DNA from 2 places in the Bacillus pfraonensis genome. Region 1 is predicted to be linked to the other one. Evidence: a T-box and tRNA genes for the amino acid it is inferred to sense, from the RefSeq annotation. Region 1 holds a T-box; the other holds one or more tRNA genes.
What was found. The T-box of region 1 lies ahead of tyrS (tyrosine--tRNA ligase). A T-box ahead of a tRNA ligase gene usually reads a tRNA of that ligase, here a tRNA-Tyr.

Region 1 (14,764 bases):
AATTTTTCAGCTTGTTCAATTGTAGCAGCTAACGGTTTATCTACATAAACATCGATTCCTTTTTGAAGAAGCTCAGAAACAATTTCGTAATGAGTTGCAGTGGAACTATGGACAAACATTGCGTCGCATTCTGAAGAGAGATTTTGTAAGCTGGTGAAGTCTGGAATACGATATTGCTCACAAATTTGCTTGCGTTTTGCAGCATTCGGTGTAAACGCTCCCACAAATGTCCAATCTGTTTCTTTTGTAAGTGTTGGGAGATACGCCTTTTGTGCGATGCCTCCTAGTCCTATCATACCAATTCGAGGTTTGTTCATGTATTTTCCCCCCCTGTTATAAATATCTAGGTTGTCTAGCTGTATAGCTATGTTTGACGGAATAACTGTAGCATAGTGTGAGGAGAAAGGCAAAAATTAAGATTTAAATATACCCGAAGTACATTCTTACTTATAAACGTTCGATTCTTGTGCACCAGCTTGTAATAAAATTTCTTCAATTTCTTTAAACTTGTGAGCACGTGCGTGTTGCAGTGGAGTAACTCCATCATGATCTGAAATATTTACATCTGCGCCATGTTCAATTAATAAGCGTATTACTTGTTGCTGTTCTTTACTACCATCACTCAATACGATCGCTTCCATTAAAGCTGTCCAGCCAAGATTATTAACATGATTTACATCAATATTTGTTCGAGTCAAAAGTTCTTTTATCACTTCGATATACCCATGCTCTGCTGCCGGAATGAGAGCCGTTCCTCCATAACGATTTGTAAGTGTTGGATCGGCCCCGGTATCAATTGTTAGTTTTAGAATTTCCAAATAACCTTCAGCGCCAGCATATAAGAATGGGTTATTCTTCATCCCGTCTCGGATGTTGACATCAGCCCCGGCATCAATCAGTATTTTTGCGGTTTTTACATCATTTCCATAGGTAGCAATCATAACAGGAGTGCGGCCCTTACTATCTGTTACATTTGTATTTACTCCTTGCTGAACCAATGATAGAACGGTAGCTGTCTCTCTTTGTTCTACAGCCGTAAGTAGTTGTTTCTCCATGTTTTTTATCTCCTTTTTAGGTTCTTGATTTTGTGTGCAACCTTGCAAAAAGAATAAACAACATATCATATTTAATGTTCTTTTTAGCATTGAATTTCACCACCTTCTTCTCAGGAAATGTAAGAATCGTCTTAGAATACAGGTGCTTCCCTTTATACTGTAAAGTATAAATATTAATTTTTTATAAACTGTGTCTAAAATAAATATAAAATCGCTTGAGTATTCGGAAATATCTTCTTATGCTTATGAATAATAAGGAAGGTTCGTAAAGTGAGGAATGGAGTTATGTCTATTAAAACAAGGTTTTTATTATCTTATATTGCTGTGATTTTTGTTTCAATTACTCTGTTATTGGTTACGGGTTTTTTAATTGTTTTTTCTATAACAGGGAATTTAGAATCAGTGAAAAATTTTTATAAGAGTTCTTATATTCAAAAGCCACTGACACCAGAGGAGGAAAATGCTTTTCTTGAATTGAAGGTAGCAGCTAAGCAGAACCAATCGCAACTATTGGATGAAGCAATGATGCCGCTCTTAGAGAAAAAAGGTGTGAAAATAGTTGTAAGAAAAGGAGATGCAATTTCATATGCATCAAAAGCAATTGAAAGTTCAAATTTGAAAGGAGCTCTCCCTAAATTTGAATCAACGAATATTAATAGCCGCGGTACGACGGAACTAAATGATACATTTTATCGCTATGTAAAGTTTGATTTTTATTTTCCTCATCATGAGGAAGGAAGTATATTCGTATTAAATAAGCAAAGCTCATATGTAGATTTAACGCAAAAGTTATTTCCTATTTTATTTATATCGTTATTGCTTTTAGCCGTTTTTATCATTGGATTATTAAGTTACTTTGTTTCAAGAAGTGTGATAAAACCTATTCTAATCTTGAAAGATGCGACTGGGAGAATTAAAGACGGAGATTTGCAATTTCAAATTCCGGTTACGTCTCATGATGAAATTGGGCAGTTAAATCAAGCTTTTGAAGAGATGAGGCAGAAATTAAAAGAATCAATTGAAGTGCAGGCGCAATATGAAGAAAATCGAAAAGAACTCATTTCGAATATCTCTCATGATTTAAAAACACCAATTACATCTATTATTGGTTATGTAGAAGGGATAAAAGATGGAGTTGCAAATACACCGGAGAAAATGGATAGATATTTAACAACAATTTATACAAAGGCAAGACATATGGATACACTCATTGATGAGCTATTTTTATTTTCGAAATTAGATTTGAATCGGGTGCCGTTTCGATTTGAAACGATAGAATTGTATACGTTTATGGAAGATATAGTAGAAGAAATACAGATGGATTTAAGTAAAGATGGAATCCATTTATCCTTGCAATCACTTCGTAAATCGCCATTATATGTAACTGCTGATCGTGAGAAAGTTAAGAGAGTTATATCGAATTTAATTCATAATAGTGTGAAGTACATGGATAAACCACAGAAAGAAATTACAGTTACATTACTAGAGGAAGCGGATATGGTAATCGTGAGAGTGACAGATAATGGATCTGGTATAGCGTCTGATACACTTCCTTATATTTTTGAACGTTTTTACCGTGCTGAACAATCACGTAATTCTAGTACAGGTGGAAGTGGTCTTGGCTTAGCTATCGCAAAGCAGATTGTTGAAGAGCACGGCGGAAAGATTTGGGCGGAAAGTGAATTAGGGGAAAGCACAAGTATTTTCTTTTCATTGAAAAAAGTACAGGAATGTGGTGAGTAAATTGAAGCGAGTGTTATTAATTGAAGATGAAGTAAGTATTGCAGAATTACAGCGGGATTATTTAGAGATTCATGATTTTCAAGTTGATGTACAACATTCAGGAGAAACAGGACTGCACTGCGCTTTACAGAAACAATACGATTTAATTATTTTAGATATCATGCTTCCAAAAATAAATGGATTTGAAATTTGTAAACAAATACGTGCAGTGAAAGATATTCCGATTTTACTTGTCTCAGCCAAAAAAGAAGATATCGATAAAATTCGTGGACTTGGACTCGGGGCTGATGATTATATTACGAAGCCGTTCAGTCCAAGTGAATTAGTCGCAAGGGTAAAAGCACATATCGCTCGTTATGAACGATTATCTGGAAATATAATTAAGCAGCGAGATACGTTATATATCCATGGGATTTCTATTGATCAACGTGCTAGAAAAGTATTCATAAACAATGAAGAAATTGCTTTTACAACAAAAGAATTTGATCTGTTAACATTTTTTGTGATGAATCCGAATCAAGTGTTAAGCAAGGAACAATTATTTGAACGTATTTGGGGATTAGATTCAGCTGGAGATTTAGCTACAGTTGTTGTTCATGTGCGAAAGCTACGTGAGAAAATTGAAAGAGACCCTGCCCATCCGCAATATATTGAAACGGTGTGGGGAGCTGGATATCGTTTTAATGTGTAGCGAACCTGTCAAAGTGTTGACAGGTTTTTTTATGTTTAAGAGTAGTAAAATCCACAAAATTAAAAAATATATTACCTTTATTTTATCTTTATTTAAGAATTTATTTATTGGCAATTTATACTTGCCATTTACTATAGGTATCACAGAAAGAAAATGAACAGATAAAGTGATTTGAGGAAACTGTTATCTGTTATGTATTAGATGATTGAATCTGAAAGAAAAATAATTATTTGGAGGTTTGATGAGGATGAAAAAAATAAAATTTTTAGTACCAGCGATGATTGGATTTACAGTAATGGTAACAGGTTGTGTGCAAGGGGAAACAAAAGCAGAAGCAAAGCAGGAGACAAAACAAGAAGCGAAAAAAGAAAAGAAGCAGCAAAAAGCACAGATTACAAAATTACAGTCATTAAACGCAATGACATTACAACTAACATTTTCTAAAACTTTATCAGAAGAAGAGGTAAAGCCAGAAAATTTAGAGGCGATTAAGAAAAATTTTGTATTTGATAATGGCTTAGAAATTGTGAATGTACCACGATTGAAAACGGGAGCTACAAGTACATATATTGTACCTGTTACAGTTCAAAAACCAGGAACAAAATATAAAGTAAGTTATAAAGGTGGAAAAAAAGAAAAATTTGAGGCAAGTACGGAAAAAATTAATGTTCGTCAAGCAAAACAAGTGACGAATGATACGTTTCAAATTGAATCCTTTTTAGAAGATGGTGTGACAGATTATGCAAATATTATTGAAGCGTATAAAGCAGGGCGAGGAAATCAAGCGTTTCAATTAGATGAAGAAAATAAAGATAAAGAGGGAAAACAATATCAAATTATTTCTTCCTTACGTGATCGAAAGCTAACGATTACATCAAGTGGAGGGGAACAAATTGTAGCAGGGTATGTTCCATTTACACAAGCGGCAGATGGCAGACAAGCACCGAAGTTTCGACTACCTGCTGGTCAAACATTACAACCAGGTATGACGTATACAATAACTTCTGATTGGGCAACAGTTAAAAATCCAACTTTTACTGCAGAAACAATTGCTCCACTTGTACTTCAAAGTGCAGAAGCGATAGATAATAAATCAATTCAAATCACGTTAGAGAACGATCCAAATATGGAACTATTTGCTGGACGAAAAGTAGAATTACAAGGTGAAGATGGAAAGAAACTAGAAGCACAATATCGTTTTACTTCTCGAAAAGGAGCAGTAGGAATCTTTGATTTACAAAATGGTGCTACATTGGAGTCAGGTAAGAAATATACGGTTGTACCGATGAACGGCTGGGCAACTGCAAATCAGGTTACGTTTGTAGCGAAATAAAGAAGAGATTTACAAAAGCAGCAAGTGATTTAGTACTTGCTGCTTTTATTTTGTAATGATTTATAGAAAGTTTCAAGGATAGACGCAAAACGACTGCTTTCTTCTAAAAAAGGATAATGGTTGCTGTACTCAAATGGAATAAAGATAGAGTTAGGTATACCTTTGTGTATCTCTATTGAATATTCCAATGGGCACTGAACGTCGTGTTTCCCGCAAATAATTAATGTTTTTACTGCGATAGATGAAAGTTGGTGTCTTAAATCAAATTGTGGGTACTCTTTAGCAAAAGCATTCATCCGACTTGCTGCCATTGTTTTATAAATAGGTTTTGAAAAATATATTTCATAGTGTTCGGGCTCATATAAAGATAATTTTGTTCGTTTGGTTGATAATACACTTCGCTCTTCAGTTGTAAGATGTGGGAGTTTTAATTCTTCGATGATGTCTTGCATATATTGAAATTGTGGATGGTCAGGGTGGTAAATAGAATTGGGTGTTTCTGTATAGTTACTAGCAGCAGTACCGACAACAACTAAGGATTGCAAGGAATCAGGATAGGTAATAGCGTATAGAATTCCAAGCATACCACCTGTAGAATGTCCGGCGAAATGCCAGGTTGAAAGGTGTAGTGATTCTTTGATTGCTTCTAAATCTTCAACTGTTTCGCTCATGCTTAATTCATTTTCTTTTGTAGCTTTTGCAGAATGACCAGCGTCTCTTAAATTAATAAGAAATACTTGATGAGTAGAAGTAAAGCTTTCAGCAAAATAATCACCGGATTTGTTAAATTCGGAGTAATGATGTGTAACGCATAGTGGTTCACCACTGCCTTTTATAAAAATTTCAAAAATACCGCGTTTTGTATGTAAGAGCTGTTGTTTCCACATGATTATTCACCTCCATAAAATAAGAATAGGAGAAAACCCCCTATTCTTATCATTTAATATAAAGCTTTTTTTGTATTATTCCGAATAATTTCAAGGCATTTTGCCACTGTTAACGCATTTTTTTCTTCAATTTCTGGTTTTCTAGGGATGGGGTTATACATGTTGTTAGGATCTTCCCATGTAAGAGGGAGATCGATAGGTGCTTGTCCTTTCCAAGCTTCAATCCATTCTGGAGGGAGATAACCTGAGATGTTTTGGATGTCGTTCATTTCAAGCCAAATGAGTGCCCATGCTCTTGGTACGACGCGCCATATGTCGTAGCCGCCACCGCCAACGGCAATCCAGCGTCCATCGCAGTATTCATTAGCGATTTCATGTGCAAGTTTTGGAATTTCACGATAAATTTGCATCGTTGCACAAAGGTGAGTAAGAGGGTCGTAATAATGTGCATCGGCACCGTTTTGCGTTAAAATGATATCCGGTTTAAAGTAAGCTGCTACTTCTTTTACAACTGTGCGATACGATTGTAAAAAAGATCCATCTTCTGTAAACGCATCGAGTGGCACGTTAAAAGAATAACTATAGCCACCGCCTTGACCACGCTCATTTACAGCACCGGTTCCAGGGAATAAATAGCGCCCAGTTTCATGTAGGGAGATCGTGCAGACGTTAGGGTCATCATAAAAAGACCATTGTACACCATCGCCGTGATGAGCATCTGTATCGATATATAAAACGCGCAGTCCATATTTTTTCTGCATATATTTTATAGCAATCGAGCTATCGTTATAAATGCAAAAGCCAGATGCTTTGCCCCGGAATCCGTGGTGCAGTCCACCGCCTAAATTTAATGCGTGCTTTACTTTACCTGACAGGACAGCATCTACAGCTGTTAATGTACCACCAACAAGCAACGCACTCGCTTCATGCATATTTGGAAACATCGGTGTATCTTCTGTTCCAAGGCCGTATGACATAGCGATTGATTGTTCTAATTTTCCTTCTCCAGCACGTTTTACCGCATTTATGTATTCCTCCGTATGAATGAAAGCAATTTCCTCATCCGTCGCCATTCGCGGTGGAATGACTTGAGATGGATGAATGAATCCACTCTTTACTAATAAATCATAGGTGAGTGTTACGCGAAGCTGATTAAAAGGGTGTTCAGGGCTAAAGGAATAGCCCTGAAAATCATCTGAATAGATGAAGGCGCTCTTCATGCCTGCATCCCCATAATATTTGGCCATAAAACATGATAGCCTTTTTTCTCTAACGCTTCAATCACTCTTAGTGGATTCATCGTTTGAATACGGAAAACGAGTACTTTCTCATTCTCATCTTTTGCTGGATAGACAAGAACGCTTACAATATTAATGTGTAATTCACTAAAAATAGCAACTACTTTTCCTAGAATACCAGGTTCATTTTTTACTTGAATTTCAATTTGTGAACTTGGCTGATGGGCACCTGTTAGTTTCACGAGTGTATGCAATACTGTGGATTCCGATATAATTCCAACAAGTTTCCCGCCTTTTGTAACAGGAAGACAACCAATTTTATTTTCAAAAAATAGTGTTGCAATTTCCTCAACAAAATCAAGCGGATGGCATGTCATTACAGGTTGTTTCATAATTAATTGAATTGGCTGCTTAAGCATATCCAGTGACACTTCTTCATCGAGAATAGATGGACTTGCATCACGTACGTCACGGTCAGAAATAATACCGACTACGTTGTTGTTATGACCAACAATTGGAATGTGACGAATGCCTTTTGTACGTATTGTACGGATTGCGGTTTCAATTGTGTCATCTGGACGCAGCGTGATCACGTCATGATTCATAATTTCTTCTACAATCACTTTATATGCCCCCCTTCTTAATACATAAAACGATTTTGAAAGCGTAAACGGTCAAATGCTTGGATGGAGTTTGTATCAACGCGTTTACCAATGCGAACCATTAAGCAGTTAGCGGGATGAGAACAAATTTCTGGATCATCCGTTGCCATCCATTCTAATCCACCAGCATTCATCATCTTTTCCATCACTTTGCGGTATTCCCAAACATTCAAACCAGTTTGTTTTAAATCCCAGTGCCAATAATATTCAGTCGTTAATATAATATAATCTTCCATATGGTCATCCATCATAGAAACTTCTAATAGATTTTTTCCAACTGAGCATCCACGGAACGCTGGGATAACTTCAATTGCCCCGAGTTCAATTAAATTCTCCATCTTTCCTTCTGACCATCTTTCTAGCGGATCGGGATATAAGTATGTAACATATCCTACAATTGTTTGGTCTTGTCTCGCAATAATGAGACGAGCTTCGGGTAACTTAGAAATTTCGACAATTGCTTTATATTGTTGATCAGCAGGGCGAAATGCAACTAAGTCTGGGTGAAATTCATACATTTCGAGATTATGTGTAGATACTGGGCCTTCAATGATTAAAGTACTTCTTGCCGTTTTTAAATTTCGTGCATTATATATTTTTTTATGAATCAATGTTTTGCTCACCACCTTGAGGGTTTGTGAATCTACAAACTATCGTACTTTATAATATATGCGATGTGAATCGAATTTTGTCAGTAAAAATTTGTCTAAAAATCAACAAATATACTGAAAATTTTAAATAATATTATTATAATAGATAATAGAATACATAGGAGGGGGATGTAAAGTATGAAAGTGGAAACGCTTCCTGTCATTAAAGGAGAAAATAATTTGTTGAACTATGAAGAAACATATGCGGGTTTTAACTGGGAAGAGGTGAATAAAAACTTTTCTTGGTATGAAACTGGTCGAGTAAATATGGCATATGAAGCAATTGATAAACATGCGAAATCTGATCGGAAGAATAAAGTAGCGCTTTATTATCAAGATGGATCGCGTAAAGAGAAATATACATTTAAAGAAATGAAGGAATTCTCCAATAAAGCGGGAAATGTCCTAAAAAACTATGGTGATGTCGAAAAAGGAGATCGCGTTTTTATTTTCATGCCGCGTTCACCAGAATTATATTTCGCACTCCTTGGTGCGGTGAAATTAGGTGCGATTGTGGGTCCTCTATTTGAAGCATTTATGGAAGGCGCGGTACGCGATCGCTTAGAAGATAGCGAAGCAAAGGTGTTAATTACAACACCTGAATTGCTAGAGCGTGTACCATTAAATGATTTACCAGCATTAAAAACAGTCTTTCTTGTTGGAGAGAATGTAGAAGAGGGCGGAAAGCTTGTCGCATTTAATCCATTATTTGAACAAGCTTCTAATAAGCTGCAAATTGAATGGTTAGATCGTGAAGATGGATTAATCCTTCATTATACGTCAGGCTCTACTGGGAAACCAAAAGGTGTCCTTCATGCACAAAATGCGATGGTGCAACACTATCAAACGGCAAAATGGGTGCTTGATTTAAAAGAAGACGATGTATATTGGTGCACAGCTGATCCAGGCTGGGTAACAGGAACAGCTTACGGTATTTTTGCACCGTGGTTAGTAGGTGGATCAAATGTCGTTTTAGGAGGACGTTTTAGTCCAGAGGCATGGTACGAAGCATTGCAAGATTACGGTGTAACAGTTTGGTATAGTGCACCAACAGCATTTCGTATGCTGATGGGAGCGGGCGAAGGAGCGATTAAGAAGTACGACTTATCAGCACTCCGTCACGTACTAAGTGTTGGGGAACCGTTAAACCCAGAAGTCATTCGCTGGGGAATGAATGCATTCGGTCTTCGCATTCATGATACATGGTGGATGACAGAAACAGGAGGACAAGTGATCTGTAACTATCCTTGTATGGAAATTCGCCCAGGATCAATGGGAAAACCAATTCCAGGTGTGAAGGCGGCAATTGTTGATAATGAAGGAAATGAAGTGCCGCCATATACAATGGGTAATTTAGCGATTGCTAAGGGATGGCCAGCGATGATGCGTGCAGTTTGGAATAACCCACAAAAATATGAGTCTTACTTCATGCCAGGCGATTGGTATGTATCAGGTGACTCTGCATATATGGATGAAGATGGATACTTCTGGTTCCAAGGGCGTATTGATGATGTAATCATGACGTCTGGTGAGCGCGTTGGACCATTTGAAGTAGAAAGTAAATTAATTGAACACGCTGCAGTAGCAGAAGCGGGTGTAATTGGTATTCCAGACCCAGTACGCGGTGAAATTATTAAAGCGTTTATTGCACTGCGCGCGGGATATGAAGCATCTGATGAATTAAAAGAAGATATCCGTCAATTTGTGAAAAAGGGCCTTGCAGCTCATGCGGCGCCAAGACAAATTGAATTCCGAGATAAATTACCGAAAACGAGAAGTGGTAAAATTATGCGCCGCGTGTTAAAAGCATGGGAGCTAAACTTACCGACAGGCGATTTATCAACAATGGAAGATTAAAAAAGAAAGGTCTGAACTAAGTATACGTTCAGACCTTTCTTTTTTGTGTTATCATAGGGAATAGCTAACTTATATATATGAGTTTGAAGGGGAGAATAAAATGAAAACAGAAAAAGAAAAGATGATTCAGGGAGAAATGTACATACCTGCTGATCCAGTATTAGTACAAGGGAGGGAGCAGGCTCGCATATTAACAAGAAAGTTAAATGAAACGCCAGAAACAAAATATGAAGAACGTAGCAGAGTCGTAAAAGAACTATTTGGAACGACAGGAGATAATATTCATATTGAATCTTCTTTCAAATGTGATTACGGCTATAACATTCATGTCGGAGAAAACTTTTACGCAAATTTTGATTGCGTGATTTTAGATGTATGTCCTGTAACAATCGGTAAGAACTGTATGCTAGCTCCAGGGGTTCACATTTATACGGCAACACACCCGCTTGATCCAATGGAACGTATCAGTGGCAAAGAATTTGGGAAGCCAGTAACAATTGGGAATAACGTTTGGATAGGTGGGAGAGCAATTATTAATCCCGGTGTTACAATTGGAGATAATGCAGTTGTTGCTTCTGGGGCAGTTGTAACGAAAGATGTGCCTGATAATGTAGTAGTTGGTGGAAATCCTGCGAAGATAATTAAAAAAATAAAATAATATTTGAACGAAGCGCCTTCCCCGTCTGTATACATTTATGAAAGAATAGATGGAGGAGGCGTTTTATATGTCTAATAAATGGATTCTTATGTTTGCTTCACTTGGAATTATAGTTGTATTTTCTTGTGGTATGTTATTGCCTATGGCAATTGGATTTAAAGTTTCAATGATTACAGCTGGAGTTATAATGATTGTTATGTTTTCAATTATTATTCCATTTGATAGAAAATATATTGTACGGAAAAAGGGAAACAAAATCGATTTTACAAAAACAAAAGTGTATTTTCGATGGAATGTATTTGATACAATTTCTGTCTGTCTTGCAGTGTATGCATGCATATGTGTACAAGTATTAAACATTTTAGTTTCAAGTGGATCTACAATTCAAAACCCTTATGTTCAATTTTTTACGAATCAATCACAAGTATGGATTATTGTAGCAAGTGGATATTTAATTTCCCGCATTTCATTAACGTTAAAAGGAATAAAGGAGATCAAAAAACATGGCGCAGATTGGGATTGAGGAGGAGCTCATGCTTGCGTATCAAAATGGAGATAGGCAAGCGGGAGAAAAACTATATGTTTTAATGAAACCAGCGCTATATACATTTTTGTATCGCTTTAACCGAGATGAACAATTAAGTATAGACCTCGTGCAAGATACGTTTTTGACGTTGGAACGTAAGAAGCATATGTATGAAATCGAAAAAGGAAAAATTAAAACGTATTTATTTCAAATTGGCTACCGTCTTATGATTAATAAATTGAATAGAAGAAAGAAGTGGAGTTCTCTTTTACCATTTTTAGTGCCGATTCAGGAAAAGGAGTTTTCACAAGAAGACCGGCTCACGGTAAGAGAAGCAATTTTGAAAGTTCCTGAAGAGCAGCGAGCTGTCCTTATTCTTTCTTATTATCATGATATGCCGCAAAAAGAAATTGCAGAGGTTTTAGATATTCCTGTAGGGACAGTGAAATCGAGACTTCACAATGGTATAAAGAAATTGAAACAATTGCTGGAGGTGGATGAAATTGAGTGAAAATCCCTTTAAGAATGAATATAAATTAAAGCAACATTTAGATAGTGATCATGTAGAAGTACCGGATTTTCCACAAACGATAAGTCGCTTTGATCGATTACTTGGATTCCTTGCCTCTCCAGCGAAAGATCCTGTAGAAGCAACAATCGGAAATGATTTATCAATTGTTTTTCATATTTCGTTATTAGTTGGTATACCAATTTTCTCTCTTATTACGATATTCATTGCGACGTTGTAAAGGATTGGTAGGGAGAGAAATTCCACCTCTATTTGACACGCCCATACAAATAATGATATAAAGAAAAGTATATAAATAATTGAGCGTGGAAAGGGAGAAGTAGTGATCATTTCCCTGTTTTAGAGAGCTGATGGTCGGTGGAAATCAGCACATAGATGATCGCGAATTACGCCCCTAGAGCATCTTTTTTCGATTGAATTGTATTCAAAAGGGAAAAGACGGTGCTGAGCCGTTATGTGAATGAGGTGGCAGGCTTTTGCTTGCAACTAGGGTGGTAACGCGATGATCAAAATCGTCCCTTATTTGAGGGACGATTTTTTTATGTTTTCACATTTCACGCACGATAAATTTAAAGGAGAGTATGTAGGATATGGGTATTTTACAAGATCTTGAATTTCGCGGACTAATTAATCAGCAAACAGATGCTGAAGGTTTAGAACAATTATTAGAAAAAGAAAGTGTAAAACTATACTGTGGTTTTGACCCAACAGCAGACAGCTTACACATCGGTCATATGCTACCAGTATTAATGTTACGTCGCTTCCAATTAGCTGGTCATCAACCGATTGCACTTGTTGGTGGTGGTACAGGAATGATTGGCGACCCAAGTGGTAAAAAAGCAGAGCGTACATTAAATACAAAAGATACAGTTGCTTACTACACAGAAAGTATTAAAAATCAGCTTTCAAACTTCTTAGAGTTTGAAAATGTAGAAAACCCAGCAACGATGGCAAATAACTATGACTGGCTTGGAAACTTAGATGTGATTACATTCTTACGCGACATCGGTAAAAACTTCGGTTTAAACTATATGTTAGCAAAAGATACAGTAGCATCTCGTTTAGAGACGGGTATTTCATTTACTGAATTTAGTTACATGATTTTACAATCATACGATTTCTTAAACTTATACCAACAACATGGTTGCCGCTTGCAAATTGGTGGTAGTGACCAATGGGGTAACATTACAGCAGGTCTTGAATTAATTCGTAAATCAGAAGAAGATGCGAAAGCATTCGGTTTAACAATTCCACTTGTTACAAAATCTGATGGTACGAAGTTTGGTAAAACAGAAGGCGGTGCAATTTGGTTAGACCCAGAAAAAACAACGCCTTACGAGTTCTACCAGTTCTGGATCAACACAGATGACCGCGATGTTGTAAAATACTTAAAATACTTCACATTCTTATCTCATGAAGAAATTCTTGAGCTAGAAAAACAAGTAGCTGAAGCACCGGAAAAACGTGCAGCGCAAAAAGCATTAGCTTCTGAAATGACAAAACTTGTCCACGGCGAAGAGGCATTAGAGCAAGCAATTAAAATTTCTGCAGCATTATTTAGCGGTTCTGTAGCTGATCTAACTGCAAGTGAAATTGAACAAGGTTTCAAAGACGTACCATCTGTAGAACGCAGTGCAGAAGATACAGGATTAATCGACTTACTTGTGGAAAGCAAAATTTCACCATCAAAACGTCAAGCTCGTGAGGATGTAACAAATGGTGCGATTTATGTAAATGGTGAGCGTACACAAGCACTAGACTATGTTGTAACAGAAAATGACCGCATTGAAGGTAAATTTACAATTATCCGCCGTGGTAAGAAGAAATATTTCTTAATTCGTTACTAATTAAAAAAAGCTTTGAGGAGAAGGACTCCTCAAAGCTTTTTTTAGCGTGCTGAGAAACAGGACCTAGCAGACTGCTGTTTTTGTCATTATTTGTCGGAGTGCCGATATCCTTTGTCGAAACGTTGATATATTCAAAAAATCGCCGATATATTTCAAGAAATAGTCGATATATTCCAACTTCCGCCGATAAAATTTCATTTACTATTTTCCCATCAACCTACATCATCATTAATTCTTCTTTTTCAACAATCTTAAAGCTTTTTTGTTTTAATCTTCTTTTCATGTTCATACGAAAATCACATGTAAGCGTTATAATGAATGTATATAATACATTGGACGAAAGGAGTGGTAAAACAAAATGTCACTAGAAGCGCTCATCATCTTTTCTTTGCTAAATGCGAGTCAGCTTGCAGAGAATACGAAAGGTGATATACATACAAATCCAAAAGATGCTTATGTATATGTGGAAAAACAAGAAGATAAATAATTTTTTTATATATAAGAGAAGGTTAAAAAGGATGATAAGGATAGCTGCTGGCTTTCTTTATCATCCTTTTTTTAGTACTATAAGAACGAAAAAAGCCAATCCAAAAGGATTGGCTTTTCGTCATTAACGAGAGTAGAACTCTACGATTAATGCTTCGTTGATTTCAGCAGCTAATTCAGCGCGCTCTGGTAAGCGAGTGAAAGTAGCTTCTAATTTATCAGCATCGAAAGTTAAGTATTCTGGTACGAAGTTGTTAACTTCGATCGCTTCTTTAACAACAACAAGGTTGTTAGATTTTTCGCGAACGCTGATAGTTTGACCAGGTTTTACGCGGTAAGATGGGATGTCTACGCGAGCGCCATCTACCATGATGTGGCCGTGGTTTACTAATTGGCGAGCTGCACGACGAGTGCGAGCTAAGCCCATGCGGTAAACTAGGTTGTCAAGACGAGCTTCAAGAAGGATCATGAAGTTTTCGCCGTGTTTACCTGGCATTTTACCTGCTTGGTCAAATGTGCGACGGAATTGACGCTCAGTCATGCCGTACATGTGACGAAGTTTTTGTTTCTCTTGTAATTGTAAACCGTATTCTGAAAGTTTC
Region 2 (14,764 bases), on a different contig from region 1:
GGGCAGTTTGACTGGGGCGGTCGCCTCCTAAAGTGTAACGGAGGCGCCCAAAGGTTCCCTCAGAATGGTTGGAAATCATTCGTAGAGTGCAAAGGCATAAGGGAGCTTGACTGCGAGACCTACAAGTCGAGCAGGGACGAAAGTCGGGCTTAGTGATCCGGTGGTTCCGCATGGAAGGGCCATCGCTCAACGGATAAAAGCTACCCCGGGGATAACAGGCTTATCTCCCCCAAGAGTCCACATCGACGGGGAGGTTTGGCACCTCGATGTCGGCTCATCGCATCCTGGGGCTGTAGTCGGTCCCAAGGGTTGGGCTGTTCGCCCATTAAAGCGGTACGCGAGCTGGGTTCAGAACGTCGTGAGACAGTTCGGTCCCTATCCGTCGTGGGCGTAGGAAATTTGAGAGGAGCTGTCCTTAGTACGAGAGGACCGGGATGGACGCACCGCTGGTGTACCAGTTGTTCTGCCAAGGGCATAGCTGGGTAGCTATGTGCGGAAGGGATAAGTGCTGAAAGCATCTAAGCATGAAGCCCCCCTCAAGATGAGATTTCCCATAACGTAAGTTAGTAAGATCCCTGAAAGATGATCAGGTTGATAGGTTCGAGGTGGAAGCATGGTGACATGTGAAGCTGACGAATACTAATAGATCGAGGACTTAACCATATAATATGAATACAAATGTTATCTAGTTTTGAAGGAATATATATTTAAAATTCCTGTTGACATTCTGAAAAGAATGTGTATAATAATAAAAGTCTGGTAATGATGGCAGAGAGGTCACACCCGTTCCCATACCGAACACGGAAGTTAAGCTCTCTAGCGCCGATGGTAGTTGGGACCTTGTCCCTGTGAGAGTAGGACGTTGCCAGGCTTGCATTATTCCGCAGTAGCTCAGTGGTAGAGCTATCGGCTGTTAACCGATCGGTCGTAGGTTCGAGTCCTACCTGCGGAGCCATTATGCTTCCATAGCTCAGCTGGTAGAGCACTTCCATGGTAAGGAAGAGGTCACCGGTTCAAGCCCGGTTGGAAGCTTGCGAACGGTATTACAACTTTTTGGCCCGTTGGTCAAGTGGTTAAGACACCGCCCTTTCACGGCGGTAACACGGGTTCGAATCCCGTACGGGTCACCACTTTTGGAGGATTAGCTCAGCTGGGAGAGCACCTGCCTTACAAGCAGGGGGTCGGCGGTTCGATCCCGTCATCCTCCACCATATAACTTATCATGTCGGAGGGGTAGCGAAGTGGCTAAACGCGGCGGACTGTAAATCCGCTCCTTCGGGTTCGGCAGTTCGAATCTGCCCCCCTCCACCATTTTTAAAAATCAACCTGATAAAGGTTTATTTTTTTGAAAAGACAAGCATACTAGTAAATATTGATGGGCTATAGCCAAGCGGTAAGGCAACGGACTTTGACTCCGTCATGCGCTGGTTCGAATCCAGCTAGCCCAGCCATTTACGAGCCATTAGCTCAGTTGGTAGAGCATCTGACTTTTAATCAGAGGGTCGAAGGTTCGAGTCCTTCATGGCTCACCATTTTCGCGGAAGTAGTTCAGTGGTAGAATACAACCTTGCCAAGGTTGGGGTCGCGGGTTCGAATCCCGTCTTCCGCTTTGTTACTTCGGGGCCTTAGCTCAGCTGGGAGAGCGCCTGCCTTGCACGCAGGAGGTCAGCGGTTCGATCCCGCTAGGCTCCATTATAAATTAGAAAAAACCTTACATCGAAAGATGTAAGGTTTTTTGTTTATCCTGCTTAATAAGGACAAGTTTCCATTCATTTCGTTTACAATAGAAAGATAGAGTGAAATATAAGGTTCGAATTAAAGCGTGTTTGGATACGGAGAATGGAGGGATGAGTGTTGAAAATTGTTATTGCATCTGATTCATATAAAGAAAGCTTACGAGCGATAGAAGTATGTAAGGCTATTGAAAAGGGATTTACTAAAATCTTTCCTGAAGCTGAGTATGTAAAAGTCCCAATCGGAGACGGAGGAGAAGGTACTGTCCAGTCCCTTGTTGATGCTACGGGTGGAAAGATTATTTCACTTTATGTAACAGGCCCACTTGGAGGGCTTGTAGAGGCATTTTACGGCATTTCGAGGGATGAAAGAACGGCATTTATTGAAATGGCAGCAGCATCTGGATTACATCATGTTCCAGTTGCAAAGAGAAATCCTCTCATCGCAACAACAAAAGGAACAGGAGAGCTTATATTAGATGCGCTGGACAAAGGCGTACAGCACATCATTTTAGGGCTTGGAGGAAGTGCTACGAACGATGGGGGGACTGGCATGCTCTCTGCCCTAGGTGTAAAGTTTTTAAAGAAAGATGGACAAGTAATAGAACCTGTCGGTGGAAATTTACATTCAATTGATTCTTTCGATTTAGCGAAATTGGATTCTCGTTTAGAGCATGTAAAAATAGAAGCAGCATGTGATGTGGATAATCCTTTAACAGGACAAAAAGGAGCATCTTTTGTATTTGCAAAACAAAAGGGTGCTAGTAGAGAGATGATTGTACAGTTAGATGATAATTTAAAGCATTATGCTCATTTATTAAAACAGCAGTTACATATTGATGTAGAAAAGATTTCAGGTGCAGGAGCAGCGGGGGGATTAGGTGCAGCAGTTGTTGCTGTACTACAAGGGAAATTAAGAAAAGGAATTGAAATTGTATTGGATTATACAAATTTTGATGAACATATAAAAGAAGCCGATCTTGTTCTTACAGGCGAAGGAAGAATAGATGTACAAACAGCTTATGGAAAAGCTCCAGTTGGGGTTGCTAGGCGTGCAAAGCAATTTCATATACCTGTTATAGCTATTGGAGGTTCTGTACTATCTAATCATATTTTAGTTTATAAAGAAGGAATAGATGCTGTGTTTAGTGCCACATCAAGCCCAATGACACTAGAAGAAGCTTATATAGCAGCGAAGGAAAATATTGAAATAACCGCACGAAATATCGCATCTGTATGGAAAATAGCATCAGAAAAACGTCTCTAATATAGGAGGCGTTTTTTTATTTTCAATTATGAATACATACATGCGTAATGAAATTTTCTTAGAAATGGTTCATTTTATGCATAGAATAGATTCAAAATGTAGACTTTCACATAAATATGAGTGAATAGAGTGTATATACATACAAAAAAATGTCGAGTTGAGTCAGACTATATAAAAGATTTAAAATATTTAGTGAAGGCATAAAAGGGGGAGACTATCTATGAAGAAAGAAATTTCAATCGTTGGAGTTCCAATGGACTTAGGACAAATGCGTCGCGGGGTTGATATGGGGCCAAGTGCAATTCGTTATGCGGGAATAATTGAAAGAATTCAAAATATTGAGTATGACGTAGAAGATATCGGAGACCTATGTATTGAAAGAGAACAGGAGATAGATGAAAATACAAAATTAAGAAACCTTACACAAGTTGCAAATGTTTGCGATGAATTAGCAAGTAAGGTTGATCATATTATAGAAAAAGGTCGTTTTCCACTGGTACTAGGTGGAGACCATAGTATTGCTATTGGGACACTTGCAGGAGTGGCAAAGCACTATAAAAATTTAGGGGTTATTTGGTACGATGCACATGGGGATTTAAATACGGAAGAGACATCACCGTCTGGTAACATTCATGGCATGTCACTTGCAGCAAGTTTAGGTTATGGACATTCTTCACTCGTTAATTTATATGAAGCGTATCCGAAGATTAAAAAGGAAAACGTTGTTATTATCGGTGCACGTGCATTGGATGAAGGGGAAAAAGACTTCATTCGTAATGAAGGAATTAAAGTGTTTACAATGCATGAAATTGATCGTATGGGTATGACTGCTGTTATGGAAGAAACAATTGCTTATTTATCTCATACAGATGGTGTTCATTTATCATTAGATTTAGATGGACTTGATCCACATGATGCGCCAGGAGTTGGAACACCTGTAACTGGTGGACTATCGTATCGTGAAAGCCACTTAGCGATGGAAATGTTAGCGGAGGCTGATATTATTACATCTGCTGAGTTTGTTGAAGTAAATCCAATTCTAGATGAGAAAAATAGAACGGCAACAACGGCAGTAGCTTTAATGGGTTCTTTATTCGGTGAAAAACTAAAGTAAATGTAAGAAAAGCAGCTGAAATGCTGCTTTTTTTATTTTAAAATGAGAGTATAATAGTGAGTTATATTATACCGTTATGTAAAAGAAAGTTCGACATCTTACCAATTTCCACCAAGATGGTAACATCGTTTGTAATTGTCGTTTCTTTCATGTATGGTATAATTAACTAGTTGTTGTAAATACATACAGATAGAGCAGAATAATAATATTTCAGTATATGGATAAAATTGCTCATAAGTAGGAGGAAGGGTTAGCATGCCTTTTGGAGATATGAACCTTTTGAAATATCTCAGTACGATATTAGATATCGCCGTTGTGTGGTTTGTTATATATAAGCTAATTCTTGTAATCCGAGGTACAAAAGCTGTCCAACTTTTGAAAGGGATTACAGTTATTATTATCGTTCGTATATTAAGTTATTTATTTGAATTGCATACATTACAGTGGCTTACAGACCAAGCTTTGACATGGGGATTTTTAGCCGTGATTATTATTTTCCAACCAGAGCTTAGACGAGCGCTTGAACAATTAGGAAGAGGGAGCTTGTTCTCCCGTGCGATTGGTCAGGAAGAAGAAGAATATGAAATCGTTGCGAATGCAGTGGCAAAGGCAACTGAATATATGGGTAAACGACGTATTGGTGCGCTTATTACGTTATCTAGAGAAACTGGAATGGGAGATTATGTGGAAACCGGAATTCCTTTAAATGCGAATGTCTCATCAGAACTTCTCATTAATATCTTTATCCCAAATACGCCACTTCATGATGGAGCAGTTATTATGCAAGGAAATACGATTAAAGCAGCAGCTTGTTACTTGCCATTATCGGAAAGCCCGTTCATATCAAAAGAATTAGGAACGCGCCACCGGGCTGCGATGGGAGTTAGTGAAGTTACTGATAGCATTACAGTAGTTGTATCAGAAGAAACTGGCCAAATTTCTTTAACTAAAAATGGAGAATTACATCGTGATTTAAAAGTCGAACAGCTGAAAGAAATGCTTTTAGCAGAGTTTAGTGGAAATATGAAAACAACTTCTTCATCTTTATGGAATTGGAATTGGAGGAGAAAGCGTCATGGATAAGTTAATGGAGAACCACTGGTTTTTAAAAGGAATTTCATTACTATTGGCGTTCATGCTTTACATGTCAACGAATTTGTCAGACAAAAGTACAACAGGGAATAAGAATACATCACCGTTTCCAACAGGTGATATAACTGAAACAGTGTCTAACATTGTAGTAGCAGTAAACTACGATGAAGATAAATATATTGTAAGCGGCATCCCCAAGTATGTAAAAATAAAATTGGAAGGACCCAAAAACGTGATTACTGCAGCAAGGTCACAACGCGAGTTTGGTGTATCTTTAGATTTACGTGGGTACTCCACTGGAACATATGACGTTCCTTTAAAATATACCGGGATGGAAAACAATTTAAAAGCAACAGTTCAACCAGAGAAAGTTAAAGTTACGATTCAAAATAAGGTAAAAAAATCATTTCCTGTGGAAGTGAAGTATTCAAATGAGAATCAAATGCCGGGTGGTAGTATGGGGGCTAATCCAACTATTAAACCAGGGACTGTTGAAGTTACCGGTACAGCAGAGGAACTAGCAAAAGTTGCGCTTGTGAGAGCGTATATTGATTTGAAGGGGATAACAAAAACAGTCACAAAGACAGCTGAAATTGTATTGTATGATGAGGACGGACGGAAGTTAGACTTACAAGCAACACCGTCTAAAGTAAATGTTACAATCCCAGTTTCAAATTCAACTGCGACAAATAATATTGAGAAAACAGTTCCATTAACTTATGCAAAAAAAGGAAATGCACCGGAAGGGCTAGCTGTTACAAATATCAGTATCGAGCCAAATGAGGTGACAATAGCGGGTCCCAAAGATGTTTTGGATAATATAAAGTCCTTGGAGGGCGTCGAAGTAGATCTTAGTAAAATTACGGAGTCTACAACATTCGATGCCTCTGTTTTATTACCGAAAGGTGTAACAAATGTAAGTCCCAGCCAAGTCAAGGTTTCTGTCGAAGTGCAAAAGCAAAAAAGTACAAAGCATAAGACAATCGACGGCATTTCTATACAAAAAAATGGACTATCAGATGAATTCACTTTACAACTACTTTCCCCGCAGAATGGAAAGATAAGCGTTGATATTTCAGGGGAAGCAAGTATAGTAGATAAAATAACAGCAGCACAAATAACAGCGGCAATTAATCTACAAAATATATCTTCTGGTACGCATGATATTCCAATTCAGGTTAGTGGTCCTAATGGTGTTTCAATAGAAGCAAAACAAAAAAATGCGAAGGTAACTCTTGTAAAGAAAGAAAAACCAGATCAAGAAGTACAAGGTAAGCCAGAGCAACCAGATTCACAAAAAGATAAAGAGACTGAGACAGAAAAACCAAAAGAAGAAGATCAAAACAAAGAACCTGAAAAAGAGAATGAAGAAAAACAAGAGGAAACTCAAAAACAAAAAGAGCAAGAAAAAGGAGCGAATAGCAATGGGTAAATATTTTGGTACAGATGGTGTGCGCGGTGTCGCGAATGAGGAATTGACGCCAGAATTAGCGTTTAAAATTGGGCGTTTTGGAGGATATGTATTAACAAAAGATACAGATCGTCCAAAAGTTATTATTGGTCGTGACACACGTGTATCTGGTCATATGTTAGAAGGTGCGTTAGTAGCAGGCCTATTATCAACTGGAGCAGAAGTTATGCGCCTTGGCGTTATTTCAACTCCTGGAGTTGCTTATTTAACAAAAGCACTAGATGCACAAGCAGGTGTTATGATTTCAGCATCTCATAACCCAGTACAAGATAACGGAATTAAATTCTTCGGTTCAGATGGATTTAAACTAACTGATGAGCAAGAAGCAGAAATTGAGGCTTTATTAGATAAAGCAGTAGATGAATTACCACGTCCAACAGGAACAGAACTTGGACAAGTGAACGATTACTTTGAAGGTGGACAAAAATACTTACAATACATTAAACAAACTGTAGAAGAAGATTTTTCAGGCTTACATATTGCTTTAGATTGTGCACATGGGGCAACGTCTTCTTTAGCACCATATTTATTTGCAGATTTAGAAGCTGATATTTCTACAATGGGAACTTCACCAAACGGTATGAACATTAATGATGGTGTTGGTTCTACGCATCCAGAAGGTCTAGCAGAACTAGTAAAAGAAAAAGGTGCAGATATTGGACTTGCATTCGATGGTGATGGAGACCGCTTAATTGCAGTAGATGAAAAAGGAAACATCGTTGATGGCGATCAAATTATGTATATTTGTGCGAAGTACATGAAAGAAACCGGTCAGCTAAAACATAACACAGTTGTTTCAACAGTTATGAGTAACTTAGGTTTCTATAAAGCGCTTGAAGCAAACGGTATTACAAGTGATAAAACAGCAGTTGGTGATCGCTATGTAATGGAAGAAATGAAACGCGGCGGTTATAACCTTGGTGGTGAACAATCTGGTCATATTATCTTACTTGATTACATTACAACTGGAGATGGAATGTTAAGTGCACTTCAGCTTGTAAACATTATGAAAATGACGAAAAAACCATTGTCTGAGCTTGCAAGTGAAATGACAAAGTTCCCACAATTATTAGTGAACGTTCGTGTAACAGACAAAAAATTAGCATTAGAAAATGAAAAAATTAAAGAAATCATCCGTGTAGTAGAAGAAGAAATGAACGGAGATGGTCGTATCCTTGTTCGTCCTTCTGGAACAGAACCACTTATTCGTGTAATGGCAGAAGCACCAACACAAGAGATTTGTGATGGATATGTACATCGTATTGTAGAAGTTGTGAAAGCTGAAGTTGGCGCTGAATAATTCGTTGATTCTATACAAAAAAGGAGCACAAAGCGTGCTCCTTTTTCATATGTTTTATAGACAATGAAAAATTTTCATTGACGGTTTATGTTGTTTGTTATAAGATTGTCTTGTTCTTTTTCTCAAAGAAAATATATGAATTATGAAAGCGCCAGAACTACAAGTTGTGTAGTTGACGAGGAGGAGTTTTATCGAGATTTCGGCGGATGACTCCCGGTTGTTCATCACAACCGAAAGCTTTTACTTAAATCACAGGGGTGACTCGGTGGACAAAGGTAAAGGTGTGATGAGAGAAAAGGAACGGATCAATACTAGCTGTATAAGTATATACGGACTGAAACCAATCGAGAGGAAGGTGAAAGCCGTTACAGATTTGCAGGGCTAGCAATATGTAATCCGTTTTTTATATGTAAATAATGGGATCGGACTATGTCGTTACATGTTCGCAGAGCAATGTAAGCATTTGTAACGGCGACTAAACATGTGTGGAATCGTAGGATTTATTGGAGATCAGGATGCAAAGGAAATTTTATTAAAAGGTTTAGAAAAGCTAGAGTACCGCGGATATGATTCAGCGGGTATTGCAGTACAAGCAGAGAACGGTGTTGTTGTATATAAAGAAAAGGGCCGTATTGCAAAACTTCGTGAAATCGTAGACGAGAGCGTAGCGGCAAGCGTGGGAATCGGTCACACACGCTGGGCTACACATGGTGTTCCAAGTAGAGTAAACGCACATCCGCATCAAAGTACATCAAAACGCTTTACGCTAGTTCATAATGGTGTAATTGAAAACTATGAATTAGTGAAAAAAGAATATCTTCAAGATGTAACGTTTGTAAGTGAAACTGATACAGAAGTTATCGTGCAGCTTATGGAACAGCAAGTAAGCACGGGACTAAGTGTAGAAGACGCATTCCGTAAAACGTTATCCATTTTACATGGTTCTTATGCAATTGGATTACTTGATGCTGAAAATCCAAACATGATTTATGTTGCTAAAAACAAAAGCCCGCTATTAGTAGGTGTTGGTGACAACTTTAATGTTGTTGCGAGCGACGCAATGGCGATGTTACAAGTTACAGATCAATTTATCGAGTTAATGGATAAAGAAATGGTAATCGTAACACAAGAAAGTATTACAATTAAAAACTTACAAGGTGAAACAATCGAGCGTGCACCTTTTACAGCGGAATTAGATGCAAGTGATATTGAAAAAGGAACGTATCCTCATTTCATGCTAAAAGAAATTGATGAGCAACCACTTGTAATCCGTAATATCATTCAAAAATATCAAAATGAAAATGGCGAAATTGAATTAGATGCAGACATTCGTAATGCGATTTTAGATAGCGATCGTATTTATATTATTGCATGTGGAACAAGTTATCATGCAGGACTTGTTGGAAAGCAATTCATTGAGAAGTTTGCAAAAGTACCTGTAGAAGTACACGTAGCAAGTGAATTCTCTTACAATATGCCATTATTAACAGAAAGACCATTCTTCATTTACATTTCACAAAGTGGTGAAACTGCAGATAGCCGTGCAGTACTTGTACAGACAAATGAAATGGGTCATAAAGCATTAACAATTACAAACGTACCAGGTTCTACGCTTTCTCGTGAAGCAGATTACACATTACCTTTATATGCAGGACCAGAAATTGCAGTTGCTTCTACAAAAGCTTACACAGCTCAGCTTGCAGTGCTTTCAATCTTAGCAGCTGACATTGCAAAAGCAAAAGGTGAAGTTCTTGATTTTGACTTAACACACGAATTAGGTCTTGTAGCGAATGCAATGGTAGTACTTTGTGATCAAAAAGAAGAAATGGATGCACTAGCAAAACAATTTTTAGCAACAACTCGCAACTGTTTCTTTATCGGACGTAGCGTAGACTTCTACGTAGGTTTAGAGGGTGCGTTAAAGCTAAAAGAAATCTCTTACATCCAAGCAGAGGGATTTGCTGGTGGAGAATTAAAACATGGTACAATCGCGCTAATCGAAAAAGGTACACCAGTTATCGCACTTGCTACGCAAGAGCACGTGAACCTTGGAATTCGCGGCAACGTGAAAGAAGTAGTAGCACGCGGAGCAAACCCATGTATCATCTCAATGAAAGGCTTAGAAATGGAAGGTGATAGCTTCGTACTACCAGCTGTACACGAAGCATTAGCACCGCTTGTAGCAGTTATTCCATTACAACTTATCTCATACTACGCAGCGCTTCACCGTGAGTGTGATGTTGATAAGCCACGTAACTTAGCTAAGTCTGTTACTGTTGAGTAGGAGATTGGTAGAGTAACTAGTTTATGTAGATTTGAAATAAAGTTGCACCGTTTTACCCCTTTAGATATGATTATCTAAAGGGGTATTTTTATGTCGAAAAGAAAAAGAACATCTGGAATTGAAAGATCGATTAAGGAACTGTTGAGTGACAATAAGTTATTTCGTTAAATGGTCAGACTGTTGAAAAATAGATTTAATAAATTATATAATTTATTGTAAACTGAGTTCACATAATTATTTAGACGATTTATTATAAAACATATACTTAAAGGAGGAGACAAATATGCCAGAGAATAGAAATGAGTTGCCAGTAGAAAAGCGTGAAGAATTAATCAGAGCATTGAAAGTCCGTTTTGAGAAAAACATGAACCGTCATAAAAGTCTTGAATGGACTAAAGTCCAAGCAAAGCTGGATGCTAATACTGAAAAAATGTGGTCGCTCAACGAAATGGAAGTAACTGGCGGTGAACCGGATGTTGTTGGTCATGATGAAGAGAAGGATGAATATATTTTTTATGATTGTTCAGCGGAAAGTCCTAAAGGTCGCAGAAGCCTTTGTTATGATCGTGAAGGGCTAGAATCAAGAAAAAAACATAAACCAGAAAATAATGCTATTGATATGGCAACTGCCATGGGCATTGAACTATTAACGGAAGAACAATATCGGGCGTTGCAAAAACTTGGGAATTTCGATATGAAAACTTCGAGTTGGGTACAAACGCCCTCTGATATTAGAGAACTTGGCGGTGCCCTTTTTTGCGATTGCCGCTTCGGGCACGTTTTCGTTTATCACAATGGAGCAGAATCCTATTATGCTGCCAGGGGCTTTCGTGGTTCGCTAAGGGTCTAAATTTTGCACAGGCAGCTAAATTTGAATTTGAGAACGGATCACCTAGGGGAAAATTTTAATTTCATTCTTCAACTATCGGGCGCTTTCGTTGAAGAGCGCTGAACTGGTTAAAGTGAACCCCATTAATGGGACGGGGCTTTTTCTAAGTTCGGGATACACGATTAATCAAGCTGGCCCAATCGGAACAATGATTGCATATTTAATTGGTGGACGAAACCTGAAGATATAAAAAGAATTGTAGATTGGGCACGAGGAAAATTATAAAATATGTGGATGAAAAAGAGGATCGTAAAACCTATTCTTAAAAAGAGTGGGTTTTACGATCCTTATTGTTAATATTTTAGGTTAATGCATCTGTGTAATCCCCTGCATAATCCCACCTATACTCATTAAAGCAGTTGTAATGATAAATAACAAAATCACAAGTACCGTAACTTTCTTTCTATGTAATCCCGTTACAATATATAACCCAATACCTAAAACGATATAGTACCAAATGGCGAACATATCTACTCTTTGTGCCATAGTATGTAAGATGAGGTTGTCGGTTAGTAAGGGGGCTAAACTCGTATAGGAAATTTGATAATCTCCTAGTAAAACAGCGATAGTCCCATTTACTAATATACCGAGTTTCATAATGAATACGGAATAGAGCGTAACGCAAAGTAATTCTTTATAAGTTGTGTCGACTCCAAAAAAGATCATGATGTTTTTATAGAGGATAGGAGCGCAAAACATGGATATAATGCCGCTAACTGCAGCAAAGCCGAAAGTAGTTAAGAAAGTAATATGAGTAGGGGTTTGAAAAGTAGAATTACTATTCATTTGTTTTATTGCAGGATTATTTAGTGTGACATATGAGATAAGAGCGCTCGTAATAATTGTTAAAAGTAAAATAATGAATAATGGTAGGAGAATGGGCTTTTGTGTACGCATCCTTTGGAATTGTAGTGTAGGTGAAGTGATCATGCTGAATATAGACGGTTTTTTGGTAAGATCATCGTTTAATGCTGTATTTGTTTCCATGATTACTCCTTTCTTTTCAGGTATCCATTTCTAATCTTATCATAAAAATGTTTCGTTTTCCCATTTTCACCTCATTAAACCTTATTCGGTATGATGAAATATAAAACACAATAAAAGGAGATATTGCCTTTGATTAAATTTTTAGTTTTAGCTATTCTCACGTTGTTTTTGATTCCATGGACAAGGAGTGGTAAGGCACTTCGTACAGTGGATAAAGAAGAATCTGAGAAAGTTGTAAAGAAAAAGAAGGCACCGATTGGGAAAGCTATAAAAAAAAAGAAAGCACCGATTGAGAAAGCTATAAAGAAAAAGAAAGTACCGATTTTAGTTATTCCGCTCCTGCTTTGGATTGGTATTGCAATCTATGAATATTTCTGGTTAATCGATAACCGTGTGGACTCGATTCTTACGCATTATTCAGTTGTAATTGCAGTATTAATTGGAGTAGGCCTCGTTTCTCAAGAGAAAAAAGGAAGATTAGAAGTGAAGTTAAAAGCAATAGCGATGCTTGCTTTACTTGTATCTTACGGCTATTTTGGTTACTTGCATGATATGGTAATCTCGCAAAATAAATATGATTCTGTTGTGAAAGTAGAAAAGGATATTTCAGAGCCATTTACTGAAAATGAACAACCGTTTACTGTTCCTCCGAAAACGGCAGAAAATAAGATGAAAAAGGTATTTGGGGATATTCCAAAAGTCGCGTATTTTGAATTAGGGGAGCTTACACCGCAAATGGTGAAGGGAGAAGCATTATATGTAGCTCCAATTGAAGTTTCTGGATTATTTAAGGCGCGTAAGGCTGAAACAATTCCAGGTTATGTGACGATGTCAGGTACAAATCCTGATGCGGAAGCGAAATTACACCTCGGTTATAAAATGAAATATGTACCAAGTATGCTTTTCGGTAATAAATTGGAACGTGTTGTTCGAAAGGCAGAACCAAACCTTATCTTCAAAGGGAAACCGAAATTTGAAGTGGATGATAAAGGAAAACCGTACTATACGATGACATATGGTGAATTTATTTCAGTTCGATCTGGATTTGAAGTAAAAGGCGTTGTAGTTGTGGATGCACAAACAGGTGATTTGAAAAGATATGATAAAGAGCAAGCACCTAAGTTTATTGATGGCGTTCTAAATCATGAAACAGCATCAACGTTAAATACGTATTTCGGTAAGTTCATACATGGTTTTTGGAACACGAAATTTTCTCAAAGTGATGTAAAGATTCCAACTGAATGGGGAACGAAGGAAGGGGTTACACCGATATTTGGGAAGGACGGCAAATTGTATTACTTTACAGATTTTACTTCTCCAAAAGAAGGTATCGATTCCGCTTTAGGTTACTCCTTAGTGGATGCACGTACTGGAAAGCTTTATTACTATAATGGAAAAGAAGTAAAAGGGATTATGGATGGTTCAGCTGCTACAGAAGTGGTGGATAATTCCTTTAAGAGAGAGAAATGGCATGGAACAATGCCTGTCATTTATAATGTATACGGCAAACCGTCTTGGATTGTGCCTGTGATTGATGACGGAGGGTTAGTACGTGCTCATACCGTAATCTATGCTTCGAATGCCAAGGTATTTGCGACAGGTTCAACGCAAAAAGAAGCGCTTGAGAAATATAAAAGTGTGTTAACAGGAAATGGCGATCCCTTCCGTCCAACTTCTAGTGGAAAAGAAGCAGAAAAAGAAGGCGTTGTACAACGCGTCTATAAAGAAAAATTAGGTGAAAACACAATTGTATTTGTACTGCTAGAAAATGAGCAAAAAGTATTTATGATTTCAGCAAAAGACTTTCCGTATGCTATGTTTACAGAAGTGGGAGATCCAATTCAGATCACATATTTAGACACAGGGGAAACGATGTCTTCTGTATCTAAATTTACAAATGGCAACTTGAGAAAGTAAAGCGATAGAGATTCTATCGCTTTTTTCTTTTCGTTACTTAGGAAAATACGATATACTTGACGTATATTTAATGTTGTAACTATAATTGTTACAATTCGGAGTTTATATTAGAAAGGATGAATGATGGAAGTGAATGAAGTTAATCACGATGTATATAAACCTGTAAAAGTAAACAGGTTATGGATGATTCTTGTATTAGGGACACTTACAGCAATTGGACCATTGTCCATTGATATGTATTTACCTTCGTTACCAAAATTAACGGATGATTTACAAACGAATGCTTCTCTCGCTCAACTTACTTTAACAGCTTGTTTACTAGGACTTTCAGTTGGACAATTATTTGTTGGGTCAATTAGTGATATTTATGGACGGCGCAAACCTTTAATTATTGCTCTTATTATTTATGTTGCCTCTTCTTTGCTTTGCGCTGTTGCACCATCTATTTGGAGTTTAGTTCTTTTACGTTTCTTACAAGGAGCTTCAGGTTCAGCTGGGATTGTTATATCGCGTGCGATGGTACGTGATATGTACTCAGGGTCTGAGATGACGAAGTTTTTCTCACTGCTTATGTTAGTAAACGGAGCAGCACCGATTTTAGCGCCGATTATTGGAGGGCAGTTATTGCAGTTTACATCATGGCGCGGAGTCTTTATCGTTCTTGGAGCAATAAGTGTCTTTATGTTAGTATCCGCTACTTTTGTATTGCG

Region 2: it encodes a tRNA-Tyr, which carries the amino acid that the T-box ahead of tyrS (tyrosine--tRNA ligase) is inferred to sense. The anticodon was not compared.

The regions. Positions count from the first base shown of each region.
Region 1 covers NZ_JAHCDO010000034.1:1,697-16,460, reverse strand. Annotated here, with positions in the region: gene KFD70_RS24005 (Gfo/Idh/MocA family protein) at 1-317, opposite strand, end outside; gene KFD70_RS24000 (ankyrin repeat domain-containing protein) at 444-1,145, opposite strand; gene KFD70_RS23995 (sensor histidine kinase) at 1,341-2,798, shown strand; gene KFD70_RS23990 (response regulator transcription factor) at 2,800-3,489, shown strand; gene KFD70_RS23985 (hypothetical protein) at 3,737-4,822, shown strand; gene KFD70_RS23980 (alpha/beta fold hydrolase) at 4,852-5,709, opposite strand; gene KFD70_RS23975 (acetoin utilization protein AcuC) at 5,763-6,929, opposite strand; gene KFD70_RS23970 (acetoin utilization AcuB family protein) at 6,926-7,570, opposite strand; gene acuA (acetoin utilization protein acetyltransferase AcuA) at 7,588-8,220, opposite strand; gene acsA (acetate--CoA ligase) at 8,398-10,116, shown strand; gene KFD70_RS23955 (maltose acetyltransferase domain-containing protein) at 10,217-10,774, shown strand; gene KFD70_RS23950 (hypothetical protein) at 10,842-11,297, shown strand; gene KFD70_RS23945 (RNA polymerase sigma factor) at 11,278-11,811, shown strand; gene KFD70_RS23940 (hypothetical protein) at 11,804-12,049, shown strand; T-box leader at 12,127-12,352, shown strand; gene tyrS (tyrosine--tRNA ligase) at 12,420-13,676, shown strand; gene KFD70_RS23930 (transporter) at 14,035-14,163, shown strand; gene rpsD (30S ribosomal protein S4) at 14,287-14,764, opposite strand, start outside.
Region 2 covers NZ_JAHCDO010000018.1:74,803-89,566, reverse strand. Annotated here, with positions in the region: partial or broken rRNA gene KFD70_RS18495 (23S ribosomal RNA) at 1-663, shown strand, start outside; rRNA gene rrf (5S ribosomal RNA) at 756-871, shown strand; tRNA gene KFD70_RS18485 (tRNA-Asn) at 881-955, shown strand; tRNA gene KFD70_RS18480 (tRNA-Thr) at 960-1,032, shown strand; tRNA gene KFD70_RS18475 (tRNA-Glu) at 1,056-1,130, shown strand; tRNA gene KFD70_RS18470 (tRNA-Val) at 1,136-1,211, shown strand; tRNA gene KFD70_RS18465 (tRNA-Tyr) at 1,228-1,311, shown strand; tRNA gene KFD70_RS18460 (tRNA-Gln) at 1,377-1,451, shown strand; tRNA gene KFD70_RS18455 (tRNA-Lys) at 1,457-1,532, shown strand; tRNA gene KFD70_RS18450 (tRNA-Gly) at 1,538-1,609, shown strand; tRNA gene KFD70_RS18445 (tRNA-Ala) at 1,620-1,692, shown strand; gene KFD70_RS18440 (glycerate kinase) at 1,855-3,000, shown strand; gene rocF (arginase) at 3,221-4,114, shown strand; gene cdaA (diadenylate cyclase CdaA) at 4,370-5,197, shown strand; gene KFD70_RS18425 (CdaR family protein) at 5,190-6,638, shown strand; gene glmM (phosphoglucosamine mutase) at 6,631-7,977, shown strand; partial or broken gene KFD70_RS18415 (hypothetical protein) at 8,264-8,446, shown strand; gene glmS (glutamine--fructose-6-phosphate transaminase (isomerizing)) at 8,459-10,261, shown strand; gene KFD70_RS18405 (DUF4256 domain-containing protein) at 10,545-11,111, shown strand; partial or broken gene KFD70_RS18400 (hypothetical protein) at 11,200-11,322, shown strand; gene yknW (YknW family membrane protein) at 11,457-12,137, opposite strand; gene KFD70_RS18390 (DUF3981 domain-containing protein) at 12,270-14,054, shown strand; gene KFD70_RS18385 (multidrug effflux MFS transporter) at 14,175-14,764, shown strand, end outside.